2 linked regions of the Thiosulfativibrio zosterae genome follow. The protein of the gene in region 1 interacts with the protein of each later gene in a pairwise test. Links are inferred from orthologs where the notes say so. Each region holds a gene or a part of one and is shown on either strand. Other genes may lie near its edges. The genes, in order: THMIRH_RS08705 and def.

Region 1 (7,473 bases):
AATAGTGCCTCTGCGAAATCTAATGCGCGCATTCTACTGCGTAATGCGCCAGAAACCAAATTATGCTTCAGCGTCTGCTTTATCCAGTGCCGAACGAAACTCTTTCATTTTGTGGCTGATTAAATTCGCTAAGGTTTCATAACTGGCACCTGGCTGGTCTTCTACTAGGCGAACTAAAGCAGACCCCACAATAATGGCATCACCAATTTTGGCCATTTCATAAGCAATTTCACCGCTTGAAATCCCAAACCCTATGCCTACTGGTAAATTAGTTTTTGACTTTAAATGTGCCACATGGCTTTCAACATCTTTAACATCCAAAGCTTTTGAGCCGGTCACGCCTTTTAAAGAAACGTAATAAACAAACCCAGACCCTTTTTCGTTGACGGCTGCTAAACGACCATCGGGCGTGGTTGGTGAAACCAAAAATACTCTATCCAAACCATGATTCGATACCGACTCTAAATAACCCATAGTTTCTTCGGGTGGCATATCGACTGTTAAAACGCCATCGGCACCCGCAGCTTGTGCTTCTTGAGCAAAGGTTTCAAACCCTTTGGCTTCAATCGGATTTAAATATCCCATGAGTACAATCGGCGTGTGATGATCGGTAATACGAAATTCACGCACATAATTTAAAACGTCATCTAAGCTGACATTGTGCGCCAAAGCACGCTCAACGGCTTTTTGAATTACTGGGCCATCCGCCATAGGATCTGAAAACGGCACACCCAACTCAATGATGTCTGCGCCCTCTGACACCAATAAATGCATCAGCTTAACCGTCATGTCTGGATGAGGATCACCTGCGGTAATGTAAGGAATTAAAGCTGTTTTGTTTTGTGCTTTAAGGGCAGCGAGGGTTTTTTGTAGTTTGCTCATAGTCGTTTTATTTCCGTTAAATCTCGTAGCCTTCAATTTTAGCGATGGTGTTCATATCCTTATCGCCACGCCCTGACAAATTCACAATAATGGTTTGATCTTTACGCATGGTTGGTGCCAGCTTGGTGGCATAGGCCAAGGCATGACTGGTTTCCAAAGCTGGGATAATGCCTTCATAACGCGTTAAATCGCGGAAACCTTGCAAAGCTTCATCATCATTAATCGCCACATAGTTAGCACGACCAATATCCTTTAACCAAGAATGCTCAGGACCTACACCAGGATAATCTAAACCTGCTGAAATGGAATGGGTTCCTAAAATCTGACCGTTAATATCCTGCATTAAATAAGTACGATTGCCGTGTAAAACGCCAGGCTTACCTTTGCACAAAGGCGCGGCATGCTGCCCTGTTTCAAGACCCAGTCCACCGGCTTCAACGCCATAAATGGCCACACCTTCGTCAGGTAAGAAATCATAGAATAAACCAATCGCATTAGAACCACCGCCCACACAGGCGATTAAAGCATCGGGCAATTTGCCTTCTTTTTCTAAGATTTGTTGACGCGCTTCACGCCCAATAATCGCTTGAAAGTCACGCACCATCGCAGGGTAAGGATGAGGGCCCGCTACGGTGCCGATAATGTAGAAAGTATCATCCACATTGGTAACCCAGTCACGCATGGCTTCGTTTAACGCATCTTTAAGCGTGCGAGTACCCGAGGTGACTGGCACAACGGTTGCACCTAGCATTTTCATGCGCATGACATTAGGGGCTTGACGAACCACATCATCCGCACCCATATAAACCACACACTCCAAGCCTAAACGCGCCGCAACGGTGGCAGAAGCAACACCATGTTGACCCGCACCCGTTTCGGCAATAATGCGGGTTTTACCGAGGCGCTTAGCCAGCAAGGCTTGCCCAATGGTGTTGTTAATTTTATGAGCACCGGTATGATTGAGGTCTTCACGCTTTAAATAAATTTTGGCACCACCCAACGCATCTGACCAACGCTTGGCGTAATACAAAGGACTTGGACGACCCACATAATCTTGAAAATCGGCAGTCATTTCATTCAAAAATTCAGCATTGTCTTTCATCGACTCATACTGCACATTGAGATCTTCCAAAGCTGCCATTAAAGTTTCGGGTGCAAAAATACCACCGTGAATGCCAAAATGTCCGTTCTTATCGGGAAATTGCGAATAATCGATGCTCATAAGCTTAAAAAGTTCCATTTATAAATTGTTGTATTTTTTGTAAAGATTTCTTTCCAGGTGCGGCTTCAACCCCGCCACTCACATCCACCGCAAAAGGGCTCACCTGCGCTATGGCTTGTTGAACATTGTCTGGGGTCAGACCACCCGCCAAAATAATCGGCTTATTAAAATCACTGGGCAAATGGGCTAACCAATCCCAATTAAAAGACTCGCCTGTTCCACCAGGCACGCCTTTCACATAGGTATCCAACAACAAGGCTCTGGCAGACGCATAGGTTTTTGCCAAAGCCACCAAGTCGGTTTGGGCCTGCATACGGATTGCCTTAATATACGGACGATTAAACTGCTCGCAATACTCAGGCGTTTCATCGCCGTGGAACTGCAACAGGTCTATTTGGGTTTGATCAATCACCTGCTGCACAAACTCGGCATCAGCGTCTACAAACAAAGCCACAGAGGTCAAAAAAGCTGGGATTTGGCCTAAAATTGACCAGGCCTGGTCAATTTTGACATTCCTAGGGCTTTTTTCATAAAACACAAAACCGATAGCATCCGCACCCGCATGCGCCACAGCCATAGCATCCTCAAGACAAGTGATTCCACAAATTTTGACGCGTGTGCGACTCATTCTATTCCTTTTTAATCCCTAGCCTGGCGCTTAAGCCCAAAGCAAAGCCGTTAAATCGTTGGTTGGCAAATTCCATTGCGCTGGATACAACGCATTCACAAAATACAAACCCTCAGCTGGCGCTGTTATGCCGGCTTGCGTGCGATCTTGTAAATCAAGCAAGGTCTTCATATAACCGTCAGACTTTTCACCGCGCCCCACCTGCAACAACGAACCGACAATATTGCGCACCATGTGGTGTAAAAACGCATTGGCTTGAATATCGACAAACACAAAATCATCATGACGGCTCACCGTGATCGCCTGAACTTCTCTACGAGCATGACTGGACTGACAACTTGACGCGCGAAAAGACGAAAAATCATGCTCACCAATTAACGCTTGTGCCGCCTTGTGCATAGCATCTGCATTTAGAGGATGCATTTCCCAAGTCACTCGTTGATACAAAACCGCAGAATGAACTTTGCGATTGAAAATGACATAACGATACTGCCGAGCAATGGCTGAAAATCTGGCATGAAAATCACTTTGCACATCCAAAAGTTTCATCCAAACCACTCGAATATCACCAGGCAAATGGGTATTGACACCTTGCACCCAGGCGCGCTCGGGTCGAATGGCTTGGGTATCAAAATGCACCACCTGACCAATCGCATGCACACCAGTATCTGTTCTACCGGCACAATGAATCGAAATGGGTTCATTGGCAATCGCGCTTAACGCAGTTTGCAAATGTTTTTGCACCGTCTCGCAATGCTCTTGAAGCTGGTAACCGCAATAAGCAGTTCCCTGATATTCAATCCCTAAAACAATGCGTTGCAAGTGTGGTCCTTGTTACAAATAATCGCGAATTAAAACTTCTGCTATTTGCACCGTATTGGTAGCAGCACCTTTACGAACATTGTCCGCAACCACCCAAAGATTAATACCATTGGCAGTCGAAATGTCTTCACGAATACGCCCGACATAAACAGGGTTAGTATCAGCAGCATCAGAAACCGCAGTAGGGTATCCGCCGTCAACCTGCTTATCAATTAAAACAATCCCTTCTGCTTTTTCCATCAAAGCCTTCACTTCGGCAGCGGTAATTTTGCGTTCGGTTTCAACATGCACCGCTTCGCTATGACCAAAAAATACCGGTACACGCACCGCAGTTGGGTTAACCAAAATTGAGTCATCACCCATGATTTTTTTGGTTTCCCATACCATTTTCATTTCTTCTTTGGTGTAACCGTTTTCCATAAAGACATCAATTTGTGGAATACAGTTAAAAGCGATTTGCTTAGGGTAAACTTTGGTTTCGATAGGCTTCATATTTAAAAGATTTGCCGTTTGAGATGCTAACTCTTCAATGGCTTCTTTGCCCGTTCCAGAAACTGCTTGGTAAGTCGCCACATTGATACGCTTAATACCCACCGCATCATAGATCGGCTTTAGAGCCACTAACATTTGAATAGTTGAACAGTTTGGATTGGCGATAATGCCACGATTTTTGTAATCGGCAATCGCTTGAGGATTGACCTCTGGGACGACCAATGGAATATCATCGTCATAACGGAACTGTGAAGTATTATCAATAACCACACAGCCAGCTGCAGCGGCTTTTGGCGCATAAATCGCCGAAACGCTGGCACCTGGCGAAAATAATCCAATTTGCACTTTGGAAAAATCAAAAGTATCTAAGTCCAAGACTTCAATCCATTTTCCTGCAAATTCAACTTTTTTACCTGCTGAACGGCTACTCGCTAAAGGATAAAGATTTCCAACCGGAAAATTTCTTTCCTCTAACACCTTCAACATTGTTTCGCCAACAGCACCTGTTGCACCCACCACCGCAATATCATATAACTTCGACATTTCTTAACCTTCTAAATGTGTGTTTTCACACGTTAAACTTTAAATTCTATTCGACTCAAACGAGTCTGTTATTTTGAGCCACTGGCTTTTTTATTCTGGAAGTCTTCAGGGGCTTCATCGATGTTTGCATCAACCAATTTTGCCACTCGGCTATCAGACAGTCTTTCGGCTTCGGCAAGGCTTACAATCATGGCACCATCGGTTAATTCACGGCTCTCACCAATGAATTTACCACCTGCTTCAATCATCAAAGCACCACAGATGACTTCTCCCATGACTTTGCCGGTACTGAGAATATCTATCGACTTACAGGTGACCTTACCTTCTAAGATACCACTGACCACAATGTTTTCGGCTTTGATGAGGCCATTAACAACGCCGGTTTCACCAACGGAAATATCAAACTCTGTTGAAACCGTGCCTTCAATAAAACCATCGACATGTAAAGTGCCTTTAAGGTCTGCTAATTCACCGCTGATTCGACATCCCTGAGCGATAATTGTTTTTCCACCCTCTTGACGCGTTCTTGCACTTTTTGAGTTAAAGATCCCCATGGAACTTCCTTTACTTTGTTAAATATTGGACTGTAGTTTTTTAAATCCCAATTGACAAAGTCAGCCGGATTAAGCTTTCTTTGAATAAATGAAACTTCATAATGCAAGTGTGGTCCAGATGACACACCGGTTGAGCCAATTAAACCGATTGGCTGCCCCTTAGTCACCACATCACCGGCCTTAACAGTCACTTCACTCATGTGTCCGTAGAGCGTTTTAAAACCATACACATGGTCTAAAATAATCAAATTGCCATAACCACTGGTTTTATGAAAACCCGCATATTCAACCACCGCATCTGCGGTCGCGATTACCACATCCCCAACCTTGCCACGATAATCAATGGCGCGGTGGAAATCTTTCTTGCCCGTGACCGGATGCGTTCGCCATCCATATCCACTTGAAACGCCTTGATAATCTTCTACGGGACGACCATTAGGCAATTCAGACAACATAATCTTTTTTTCTAAGGAGGTCAGTTGGGCAATGGCCACCCGATCTTGCACTGGCTGATTTTCAGTGGTTTGCACCCCAACCAGCTCCTCAAGACCTTGAAGTGTCTGGTCTAAAAATTGTATCTCTTTAGACTTATCATCCAGCTCTTGCTCTAATTGACGCTTAGCGTCATCTAGTGCCATATATTGCAATTGTTTTTGCGTTAAGGCTTCTCTGTGCTTCAGTTCTACCTGAACACTTTTTAACTCAACCGCTTGCGCTTGCTCGGTTAACCACCAAATCACGGCGCTGCCTGAAAACAGCACCAACAACAAAAGCAAAGCCAAATACCAAACAAACTTACGAATAAATTGATTAAATGAAAAACTTTTGGCGCCATGCACATCCGTGATGGTAATCGTAAAGTGGTTTTTCATGGTTTACTCCGTTTTGCTGTCAGCACTGGCAGGCGCCCGGTAGATTAAATTTTATAGCGCTGCAACCACCGCATCGCCCATTGCAGAAGTGGTTACCTTAGTGCAGCCGGCTTGCCAAATATCACCGGTACGCAACCCTTGATCCAAGACTTTACCAACCGCATTTTCAATTTTAATGGCCAAATCTTCACGGCCTAAGCTGTAACGCAACATCATGGCTGCCGATAAAATGGTCGCCAATGGGTTAGCAATGTTTTGCCCCGCGATGTCTGGCGCTGAGCCATGACTTGGCTCGTACATGCCTTTGTTATTGGCATCTAAAGAGGCCGATGCCAACATACCAATTGAGCCAGTCAACATAGAGGCTTCATCTGACAAAATATCCCCAAACATATTGCCGGTGACCATGACATCAAACTGTTTAGGGCGTAAGACTAACTGCATCGCCGCATTGTCCACATACATATGGTTAACCGTGACTTCAGGGTAATCTTTGGCCACTTCATTGACCACTTCGCGCCAAAGCTCTGTTACTTCTAAAACATTAGCCTTGTCAACTGAGGTTAATTTTTTGTCGCGTTTCATTGCGGCTTGGAAAGCCACATGCGCAATACGCTTGATTTCTGACTCTGAATAGACATAGGTGTTATAACCTTGGCGCTCACCATTTTCTAAAACGCGAATCCCACGAGGCTGACCAAAGTAAATACCACCGGTTAACTCACGCACAATCAAAATATCCAAACCCGCAACCACTTCTGGTTTTAAGGTTGAGGCATCCGCTAATTGTGGAAACAAATAAGCTGGACGCAAGTTGGCAAACAAGCCCATTTCTTTTCGCAAACGCAACAAGCCTTTTTCAGGGCGCACTGAAATATCCAACGATTCCCACTTATATCCACCCACCGCGCCCAATAAAACGGCATCTGCTGCATGGGCTTTAGCCATGGTTTCGTCCGCTAAGGGTACACCGTGTACATCATAAGCTGCTCCGCCCACCAAATCTTCGGTCATGGCAATATCTAAACCATCTGATTTTTTTAAGGCTTCTAAAACTTTTACTGCTTCAGCCGTAATTTCAGGACCGATGCCATCACCTGGCAGAATAAGAACTTGTTTTGTCATTGTCGTTTTCTCTAAACTTTTTAATTAAAATTATTTTGCAAATAGCCAAGGGTTTTTGGCTTTATAGGCAGCTTCGAAAGCTCTTATTTCGGCTTCGTGCACCAGTGTCAAACCGATATCATCCAAACCGTTTAACAGACAGTGGCGTCTAAACTCATCCACCTCAAATGCAAGCGTTTCACCATCCGGTTTGACTACTTGCTTAGCCTCTAAATCGATGGTTAGCTCATAGCCTTCTTGGGCAAAAACTTCTTGAAAAAGGCCATCTACAACCGCTTCATCCAAAACGATCGGTAAAATCCCATTTTTAAAACAGTTGTTAAAAAAGATGTC
Region 2 (9,927 bases), 330 kb from region 1 along the record:
CTGAAACCGGCATTTTACTTAAGACCACCAATTCATCCAACCCTATTGGGTCGTATTCAATCCAGTTGAGTACGGCTAAATTCGATTTAGGATTCACCCTGGTTTTCTCAGAAAACTTGGCCGCTGCACTTGGCTCATTTTCGGTGATCGACAATTGCACCAAAGCCGCCAACTCCTCCAAAACATCTTGACCACTTTCGACCAATTTAGCGCCTTGTTTAATCAGTTGATGACAACCTTTGGCGTGCGGATTATTAATGGCACCGGGCACGGCAAATACCTCTCGACCCTGCTCCATCGCCAAACGCGCGGTAATGAGCGAGCCACTTTGCAAAGCCGCTTCCACCACCAAAACGCCAGTACTCAAGCCCGAAATAATACGGTTACGCTGCGGAAAATGATGCGCCAAAGGGCCAGCCCCCAACGGATACTCCGACACCAAAACGCCCTGTTCGGCAATTTGGCGCGCTAACTGTCGATTGGAAGCAGGATACACCCTGTCCAACCCTGTACCCACCACCGCCACCGTTGACCCCTGCCCCAATAAGCCACCTTGATGTGCCGCCGCATCGATTCCCGATGCCAAACCAGAGGTAATGGTTAAGCCCACAGAAGACAAATAGTGCGCAAAATCCTTAGCCGTTTCCACGCCCAAGCGTGACGCATGACGACTGCCCACCAACGCAATTTGCGGGTCTTTTAATAAGCCCAACTGCCCTTTCACATAGAGCAAAATGGGCGCGTCGATTAAGTCTTTGAGCAAATGCGGATAAGCTTCATCTCGCATGCCCAATAAAGTGTGTTCGCTGGCTTGTTCTTGCCAAGCCAACGCAGCTTCAATAAGTGCTGGCAAACCGCTATCAAACAACTTTGCCGCTTGGATTTTGGTCAGCAATCCTGTGCCTTGCCAATCGCCTTCTTGGGCAGACCTTGCCTCTGCCAGCGACCCAAAGTAGCTTTCAATCTCTAGCAACTTTGCCGCTTTTAAACCCGCAAAATGGAACGGCAGCAGTGTTTCTATTTCAGACAGATGTGACACAATTCGCTATAATCCTAAGCTTATAAAATTTTTACCATTTGAAAAGTATAGCTGAGCCTTAGAAAAATATGGAAAAACTCGACATTGTTCTTTACCCAGACAGCGGCTTAAGAGAGGTTTGTAAACCCATTGCCGAAATGAACGACCGCATTGACCGCCTAATTGACGATATGTTTTACACCATGTACGACGCCCCCGGCATTGGATTGGCTGCACCGCAAATTGCTGTGCAAGAACGCTTGATTGTGGTGGATGTGTCTGAGAAAAAGAACGAGCCTCTGGCCTTATTAAACCCAGAAATCATTCGCTCGGCAGGCAAAATCACCTGGGAAGAAGGCTGTTTGTCTTTGCCCGGTATTTACGCCAATGTGAATCGCCCCTCCGACATCATTGTGCGCGGCATGAACCGTGATGGCAAAATGATTGAACTGGAAGCCAATGATTTGCTGGCAGTGTGCATTCAGCATGAAATTGATCATTTGAATGGTAAATTGTTTGTTGACCATTTATCAGGACTTAAGCGCATGCGTGCGCTGCAAAAATTTAAAAAACTGCAAGAAGAAGGCGACCTAGACGAATGACCAGCCCCGCGCCCCTTAGAATTATTTTTGCCGGAACACCAGAGTTTTCGGTGGCGCCGTTGCAAGCACTACTCGACAGCCCACATGAAGTCATCGCGGTTTACACCCAACCCGACAGACCTGCTGGTCGTGGCCGTAAACTGACCGCCAGCCCGGTTAAAGCCTTGGCGCTGCAACACAACCTGCCAGTTTATCAACCAGAAACCCTGCGCGATGGGGCTGCCCAAGCAGAATTAGCAGCCCTCAATGCTGACCTAATGGTGGTGGTAGCTTATGGTTTGATTTTGCCGAAAGTGGTTTTAGACATGCCCAAATATGGTTGCTTTAATATTCACGCTTCAATCCTGCCGCGTTGGCGCGGGGCGGCACCGATACAACGCGCCATTGAAGCTGGCGACCCTGAAACCGGTGTCACCATTATGCAAATGGATGTTGGCTTAGATACGGGCGATATGCTGTGCGTATTACCAACCGAAATCACCCCGCAAGACACTGCACAAACCTTACATGACCGTTTAAGTGTTTTGGGTTGCACAGCACTGCTCAAAACTTTAGAAGAGCTTCAAGCCGGCCAACTCACCCCCATCAAACAAGACGAAGACCTAGTGACCTATGCACACAAAATGAGCAAAGAAGAAGCCTTGCTTGATTGGACGCAGGATGCCACTACCCTTGTGCGCAAGATTCAAGCCTTCAATCCCTGGCCAGTTGCCTTTACCCAATATCAAGAACAACCCTTGCGCATTTGGCAGGCTGAAATCGTGCAAAACAGTGAAAAAACCCCACAAAAACAACCAGGCCTGGTCATTTCTGTGGCCAAAAATGGCATTGAGGTGGCTTGTGGAAACGGCAGTTTGCGCTTGTTAAGCGTGCAACCCACGGGGAAAAAAGCCATGCCGGCTTATGACTTTGCGCAAGCCCGTGCGCTCTTGAATGAACAACTCGGTTAAACACACTTAAAGATGAATCACGCCAGCAACGCTCCCAAAACCAAATCCCAAAATCCGCGACTCGTTGCCCTCAGAATTTGTTTGGCAGTGGTGCAAAACGGTCGCTCCTTAAGCCAAGCGCTCGGCGAGGGTTTAGCGGTTTTAACCGATCGTCGCGATCGAGGGTTTGCACAAAACTTGGTACTGGGCACTTTGCGCTGGCAGCTGCGCTTAGAAGCGATTCGCGACCAATTACTCAGCAAGCCCCTCAAAGCCAAAGACGAAGATGTTAACCAATTGATTTTATTGGGTTTATATCAACTGATTTATTTAGACACGCCACAACACGCCGCGGTGTCTGAAACCGTGGCGCTGACCGCTGCGCTCAAAAAACCTTGGGCCAAGGCGTTGTTGAATGGTCTATTGCGCAATTTTATTCGTGACGCTGAAAGCCTTTTTGCAGCCGTGGATGTTAAGCCCGCTTTTGCCTATTCGCATCCGCAATGGTTTACCAAAAAAATTCGTGAAGCCTATCCCAATGATTGGCAATCCATCTTAACTGCCAACAATGAACCTGCGCCCTTAACGCTACGCATCAACCCTTTAGTTCAGTCACGAGAGTCGTTTTTAGCCAGCTTACACGCAGAACACCCAGAGTTAAATGCGCTAGCGCATCCCTTTAGTGCGCAAGGTATTTTGCTAGAACAGAGCACCGATGTCAGCCAACTGCCCTACTTTGAGCAAGGTGGATTCAGCGTGCAAGATGGCGCAGCACAACAAGCTGGTTATTTGCTTAACCCTCAAGCCGGTGAGCGCATTTTAGATGCCTGCGCCGCACCGGGTGGCAAAACCACACATTTGGGCGAGTTGTCTAATAATCAAGCCCGCATTTTTGCACTCGAAAAAGAACCCGAACGCTTGGAACGCCTCCAAGAAAATCTGGCGCGTCTTGGCATAACAGCCACGGCACAAACCGGAGATGCGTCTTTGCCAGACACTTGGTGGGATGGTGAATTGTTCGACAAAATCCTACTCGATGCGCCTTGTTCTGCCACAGGTATTATTCGGCGTCATCCGGATATTAAATGGCACCGCACCCCTGAAGACATTAGCGCCTTAACCCAACTGCAAGCCAATATTCTGGCGGCTCTTTGGCCATTGTTGAAACCTGGCGGTCAAATGCTGTATGCCACCTGCTCGGTGTTGCCTGACGAAAATACTGAACAAATGCAGTCTTTTTTAGCCAAAGAACCCAGTGCTTCGCAAGTTCCCATGACTCAAAATTGGGGCAGAGGCGATGCGCAACATCCTGGCAAACAAATTTTACCGGGCGAAGCCGGCATGGATGGGTTTTATTATTGTCTGCTGCAAAAGTCTTAAGCATGATGACCCCGCCCTCACGTTCGTTTTTAAATTGGCCACTGGGGTTACTGTTTTGGGTCTTGAGTCTGACACTTGGCTCTGTCAGCCATGCCAACAGCGACCTTTTTAACCTACCTGCTCCGTCCCCCAGTCCGCAAAAATTACTACAGGCCAAAGCGGTCATCAATTATGTGTCGGATTATCAAGAAGACCAGCAATTGTTTATGGATGCGCAAGCCAATATCGAATTGTCTGCTGAAATGGCTGAAGCCCTGCTCCACGAAATACCGCTTAACTTTAAAACCGAAATTGTATTGTCTGAGAAATCTAATTTTTTAGGGCTGGCGCTGTTTAACAGCTTTAAAAACATTGAGTATGAAACCGAGCTGCGCTACTTTGGCTACACCCAAACTTACATTTTGACCAATAAACGCAATAAACAAAACCGCACTTTCAAAACCTTAAAAGAAGCCCTTTATACCCTAAGTGTGCTCTATAACTTCCCCATTACTGAGTTATCCAGACTGCATCCCTCGAATGCTTATCAACTCAAATTACGGCTATCGCTCATGCCCGATAAATTGCCCGCCCCCCTCATTTTAAAAGGCTATTTTAGCGACGCCTGGCAACTAGACACCCAATGGCATAAGATAGAGATACATTCCCCCTTGAGTTGGTATTAAGGGTTACAAAATCAGTTAAGTTCAAAAAATAACAAGATAAAGCAAGGCAAAACATGGCAGGCTCACTGAACAAGCGACAATTTATCAAACAGTATGGCTGGCTCTTAGCCTTGTCGAGTATTCTGCTGATGTTGTTGGTGGTGATGAGCCATATTCTACAAAATGCCTCTGAATTTGCCGAGTTTTATACCTGGTTATTGTTGCTGTCTTTTGTTGGGGTCGCCACCTTAACGGGCTTTTTAATCAAAACCCTCTACCAGCTGTATCTGCAACAAAAAGAAAATGTTCCGGGTATTAAACTCACCATCAAACTGACCAGTATTTTGTCTTTGGTGGTGGGTATTCCAATTGCCATTATCTATTATTTTGCGGTCAGTTTTATTCATCAAGGCATCGACCAGTGGTTTGATGTTAAAACCGAACAAGCCTTGCGCAGTGCGGTTGAACTGGTTAAATCGACTCAGGACGATCAAGTCCGAAACCACCTAAACAATGTTTTTAGCCAAGCGATTTCTTTAACGCCGGCACTCATTTCAGATCCCATCTCAGCGATAGATAAACTACGCAGTCAACTCAATGCCCAAGAGGCCTCGCTTTACAGCAAAAATGGTCAGCTGGTTGCCTACAGCACCTTGTTTTCAGTTAATATTTTACCCTCGCAACCGTCTAAATCTTTATTCCAACAATTACGCCAACAGCGCACCTATGCCGCTTTAGAAGTGTCGCCTGGCGTAGAAAAAGCGCATCAAGTGATTCGAATTCTGGTCCCCATTAATGACAATCAAATGCAGGTGGAATATACCTTACAGGTGATTTTTCCCATCCAAGACAATATCACACGCTTGGCTAATGAAGTGCGCATTGCGTCTGGGCAATATCAAGAACTGTCCTATCTAAAAGGCCCGTTAAAAACCAGTTTCATTCTCATCTTATCCATGGTGTTATTGCTCACTTTGGTGACCGCCGTGTTGTTTACCATTCAAACCATTCAAAACATGGCGCATCCCATTCGCGTTTTGGCCAAAGGAACCCAAGCCGTTATGGATGGCGACTATACCGTGGCCATGCCCATTGAAACCCAAGATGAATTTGGGCAACTGATTCAATCTTTCAATAAAATGACGCAGCAGATTGCCAAAGCGCGAAATGACATTAAATTTGGGCATCAACAAACAGAAGTCCAAAAACTCTATCTGCAAACCATCATTAAAACCCTCAAAAGTGGCGTACTCACCTTTAATGCCAACCGTCACTTTAAAACCGCTAATGATGCGGCCAATGATATACTCAATGTCAATTTTCATAAACACCTAGGGAAACCCTTGCAAGAGGTTTTACTGCTGCCAGAGTTCGAGCACCTCCATCCTGTTTATGAGCAAATTTTTGAATTTTTTAAACAACAACCCAACTGGAATCATCAACTCACTTTTGACTGTATTCAGGGGCAAAAAATTCTATTGATACACGGCTCAACCCTACCCAGCCTAGACCAAGATGCCGGCGGTTATGTTGTGGTGATAGAAGACATCACCCAAATCGTGCAGGCGCAATTGCATGCTGCTTGGAGTGATGTGGCGCAACGCTTGGCACATGAAATCAAAAATCCGTTGACGCCCATTCAATTATCCGCCGAACGCCTTAATTACAAATTGAGCAGCAAGCTCGAAGGCGATGACAAAGACTTACTCAGTCGCATGACCCACACCATTACAGAACAGGTGGATGCCATGAAAAATTTGGTGCAAGCCTTTACCGAATATGCCGACACCCCAGAAATTAACCTGCGTAAAATGAACATTAACACCCTCATTGAAGACATTGTTGGCATGTACCGTGACCCGCAAGCCAACTGGTATATTACCTGCGAATTGGATGAAACTTTTCCAACCATCCAAGCGGATTCTGCAAAATTACGCCAACTGTTACACAATTTAGTGAAAAACGCACTTGAAGCCTGTGAAAATCAAACCGACACTCTAATTACCATCAGCACCCTTAACCAACCCAAAGAACACCAGCTATTGCTGAGCATTTGCGATAATGGACCGGGCATTCCGGCGGAAGCCAAAAACTGGATTTTTGAACCCTATGCCACTAATAAACCCAAAGGGACTGGCTTAGGTCTTGCCATCGTCAAGAAAATTGTCGATGAACATCAAGGCACCATTCGTGTAGAAACTGCACCGACTGGCGGCACTTGTTTTATAATCACGCTCAAAACCCCTTAAGCGCGCAATCCACAAGAGAGCACTGATGAAGCCAGGCAAAATTCTGATCATTGACGATGAAAAAGACATTCGTAACCTGATGCAAGAAATCTTTGAAGAAGAAGGTTATCAGGTGCATCTAGCGGCCAATGGACAACAGGCTCGCCAAGCTTGGCAAGAGCATCCTGCAGACCTGATTTTTTTAGATATTTGGATGCCTGATGTCGACGGCGTGAGCTTACTCAAAGAAATGCGTGATAGCGGGATATTAACGCATTCCAGCGTGATTATGATGTCGGGTCACGGCACCATCGAAACCGCCATCGAAGCCACCAAACTGGGGGCCTACGACTTCTTAGAAAAACCCCTTTCACTCGGCAAACTGCTGGTCACCGCCGAACGCGCCCTGCAACACCTGCAACTAGACCAAGAAAACAAACACCTCAAACAAAAACTTCCCGAACAACTGTTACCCATCGGTAAAAGCAAGGTGGTGCAAAACCTGCGCGATACCATCGAGCGCCTAAGTAAGTTCACCATGCCATTACTCATCACCGGTGAGTCTGGGGTCGGAAAACACCACATTGCCGAAGCGATTCATAAAATCAGCGAGCGCAAAACGCGTCGTTTTTATAAATTGAACGCCTTAGATTTTGATGAGCAAGAGCGTTTTATTCTGGGTGAAAAAACGCCTGAGGGCAAAATCCAACAAGGTGAGCTGGCTTTGGTGGATGGCGGAACCCTAATGATTTCCGATATTGAAACCCTTAGCGAGCGTGGCCAGCAGTTTTTGTTTCAACTCCTCACCCAAAAATCTTACTTCAGATTGCAATGTGACCATCCGAGTCCTTTAGATGTCAGAGTCATTGCCTTATCTAAGACAGGGTTGGATGATGTAGTTTCTGAAGGGGAATTTCGTGAGGATCTGGCGCAAAAATTGTCGGTGATGCCCATTTTTATTCCTGCTTTGCGCCAGCACACTGAAGATGTGCCAGAATTGGTTGAGTATTTTTTAGATTATTTTTTAACCCATGAAGGACTCAACTATCGAGAGTTTCCGTTATCGGTTAAAAATATCCTGCGTCAATATAGCTGGCCGGGCAATTTTAGAGAACTTAAAAACCTGATACAACGCCTGCTGATTATGGGCACCGGCATGGTAAATGAAGCAGAAATCAAACAAGCGCTCGAAAATGCCAAGCCCCATGAAACCACGCCAGCCAATATTGTGGATACTTCGCTGAACCTTAAGCAAGCCAAAGAGCATTTTGAGGCCGCTTATCTGGGGCAATTATTACGAGAAACCGGCGGCAATGTGACAGAAACCGCTCGGCGTTCTGGTGTGGAACGCACCAATCTCTATCGCAAATTAAAAAGCTTGGGGTTAGATCCTAAAAACCCCAAATAAGAACCAAATAAAACCTTGATATCAAGTAAAAATAGCTGTTTTAAAGGCAAACTATGAACATTATCATTCTCGGCGCAGGTCAAGTCGGCACATCTATCGCAGAATTGTTGGCCATTGAAAACAACGATGTCACAGTGGTTGACTTAGACAACACCAGCTTACAAAAGCTGCAAGACCGTTTAGACATACGCACCATCTTAGGTCATGCCTCTGACCCTGATGTTTTAGAGCGCGCCGGTTTGGAATATGCCGATATGTTGATAGCCGCCACCCAAAACGATGACACCAACATAGTCGCCTGCCAGCTGGCGCACATTATGCATAAAACCCCCACCAAAATTGCCCGCGTGCGTTCCAAGAGCTACTTAAATCACCCTGAATTGTTTGACCGAAATCTCAACAGCAATGCCATTCCCATCAATGTCCTCATCAGCCCCGAAGTACTGATTAAAGACTACATTATGCAGCTCATTGAATATCCAGGCGCTTTGCAGGTGGTGGACTTTGCAGAAGGCAAAGTGCGTTTGGTCGCGATTCGTGCTCACGCCGGTGGACTTTTGGTTGGCAAGAAAATTTCAGAAATCAAAAACTACCTGCCCTTTAATGTCAAAACTCGCATTGTGGCCATTTATCGACATGACGAGGTGGTTTTACCTAACGGTGAAGCCATGATTCGCGCCGGTGATGAAGTGTTCTTTTTGGCCAAATCAACCGACATTCAGCCCATTGTGCAAGAACTGCGCCGCCAAAAAATGAAACCCTCTCGCAATATCATGATTGCCGGTGGCGGTAATATTGGGTTTAATCTGGCTAAAGATTTGGAACAACTTCACAATGTTAAAATCATTGACCGCAACATTCATCAAGCGCGGTACTTGGCAGAATCTTTAGAAAATAGCATCGTTATTCAGGGCGATGTGTCTGACAAAAACTTGCTGATTGAAGAAAATATTGATGAGATCGACTTGTTTGTGGCCATTACGAATTCTGACGAAGCCAACATCATTTCAGGGATGCTCGCCAAAAAACTCGGCGTGCACCGCGTCATTGCGCTGGTAAATAACCAGTCCTATGTGGAATTAATTCAACTCAACTCAATTGATGTCGCCATCTCGGCCGACCAAATTACCACCAGCAATCTTTTACACTATATGCGCCAAGGCGATACCGTTAAAGCCTTTACCCTGCGCCGTGGCGCGGCAGAAGCCATGGAAGTGATCGTGCATGGCAGTGAAAATTCCTCACAACTCATTGGCAAAAAAATTGGCGAAATTGAGTGGCCAACCAGCATGACGCTAGGCTGTATTATTCGTGAAGAAGAAGTGCTGATGGCACATCGTGATTTGACCATTGAAGCTGAAGATCATGTGATTTTATTCATCAATGACCGAGAACAGGTCAGCGAAGTTGCCAAACTCTTCAGCCCAGAAGAAAAACGCAGTTGGTTTTAATCCATCCATGTATTCCATCTAAAGGTTCTTTAATTTATGCATGCCAGTATTATTTTTAAAGTGTTGGGCATACTCTTGATGGTGTTTAGCATCACCTTGATACCGCCTATTGCCATAGCCGCTTATTATCAAGATGGCGATACCATGGTGTTTGTCTCTACATTTTTTTGGCTATTGGTCGTGGGATTGTTCTTATGGTATCCCCTGCGTAAAGACAAACATGATTTAAAAATTCGAGATGGTTTTGTCATAGTGGTGATGTTTTGG

The links.
Region 2: the proteins of THMIRH_RS08705 (region 1) and def interact in binary tests that used the Escherichia coli proteins (3 or more experiments, as listed by UniProt). The link is inferred for Thiosulfativibrio zosterae from one-to-one orthologs.

What each region holds. Positions count from the first base shown.
Region 1 is NZ_AP021888.1:1,879,944-1,887,416, forward strand. What follows is about bases 2,579-5,448. They hold THMIRH_RS08705 (aspartate-semialdehyde dehydrogenase), read right to left. Parts: upstream 4,590-5,448; coding sequence 3,567-4,589; downstream 2,579-3,566. Other genes in these bases: THMIRH_RS08695 (phosphoribosylanthranilate isomerase), read right to left, coding at 2,579-2,732; truA (tRNA pseudouridine(38-40) synthase TruA), read right to left, coding at 2,763-3,554; THMIRH_RS08710 (bactofilin family protein), read right to left, coding at 4,658-5,143; THMIRH_RS08715 (M23 family metallopeptidase), read right to left, coding at 5,053-5,448. Also shown: trpA (tryptophan synthase subunit alpha), read right to left, coding at 61-882; trpB (tryptophan synthase subunit beta), read right to left, coding at 899-2,104; more of THMIRH_RS08695, read right to left, coding at 2,109-2,578; more of THMIRH_RS08715, read right to left, coding at 5,449-6,015; leuB (3-isopropylmalate dehydrogenase), read right to left, coding at 6,067-7,140; leuD (3-isopropylmalate dehydratase small subunit), read right to left, coding at 7,171-7,473.
Region 2 is NZ_AP021888.1:2,214,008-2,223,934, forward strand. The notes cover bases 1-2,863. They hold def (peptide deformylase), read left to right. Parts: upstream 1-1,107; coding sequence 1,108-1,620; downstream 1,621-2,863. Other genes in these bases: dprA (DNA-processing protein DprA), read right to left, coding at 1-1,039; fmt (methionyl-tRNA formyltransferase), read left to right, coding at 1,617-2,570; rsmB (16S rRNA (cytosine(967)-C(5))-methyltransferase RsmB), read left to right, coding at 2,583-2,863. In the rest of the region: more of rsmB, read left to right, coding at 2,864-3,929; THMIRH_RS10265 (DUF4390 domain-containing protein), read left to right, coding at 3,932-4,594; THMIRH_RS10270 (sensor histidine kinase), read left to right, coding at 4,648-6,822; THMIRH_RS10275 (sigma-54-dependent transcriptional regulator), read left to right, coding at 6,848-8,209; Trk system potassium transporter TrkA, read left to right, coding at 8,263-9,660; THMIRH_RS10285 (TrkH family potassium uptake protein), read left to right, coding at 9,697-9,927. UniProt on the Escherichia coli protein: Removes the formyl group from the N-terminal Met of newly synthesized proteins. Requires at least a dipeptide for an efficient rate of reaction. N-terminal L-methionine is a prerequisite for activity but the enzyme has broad specificity at other positions.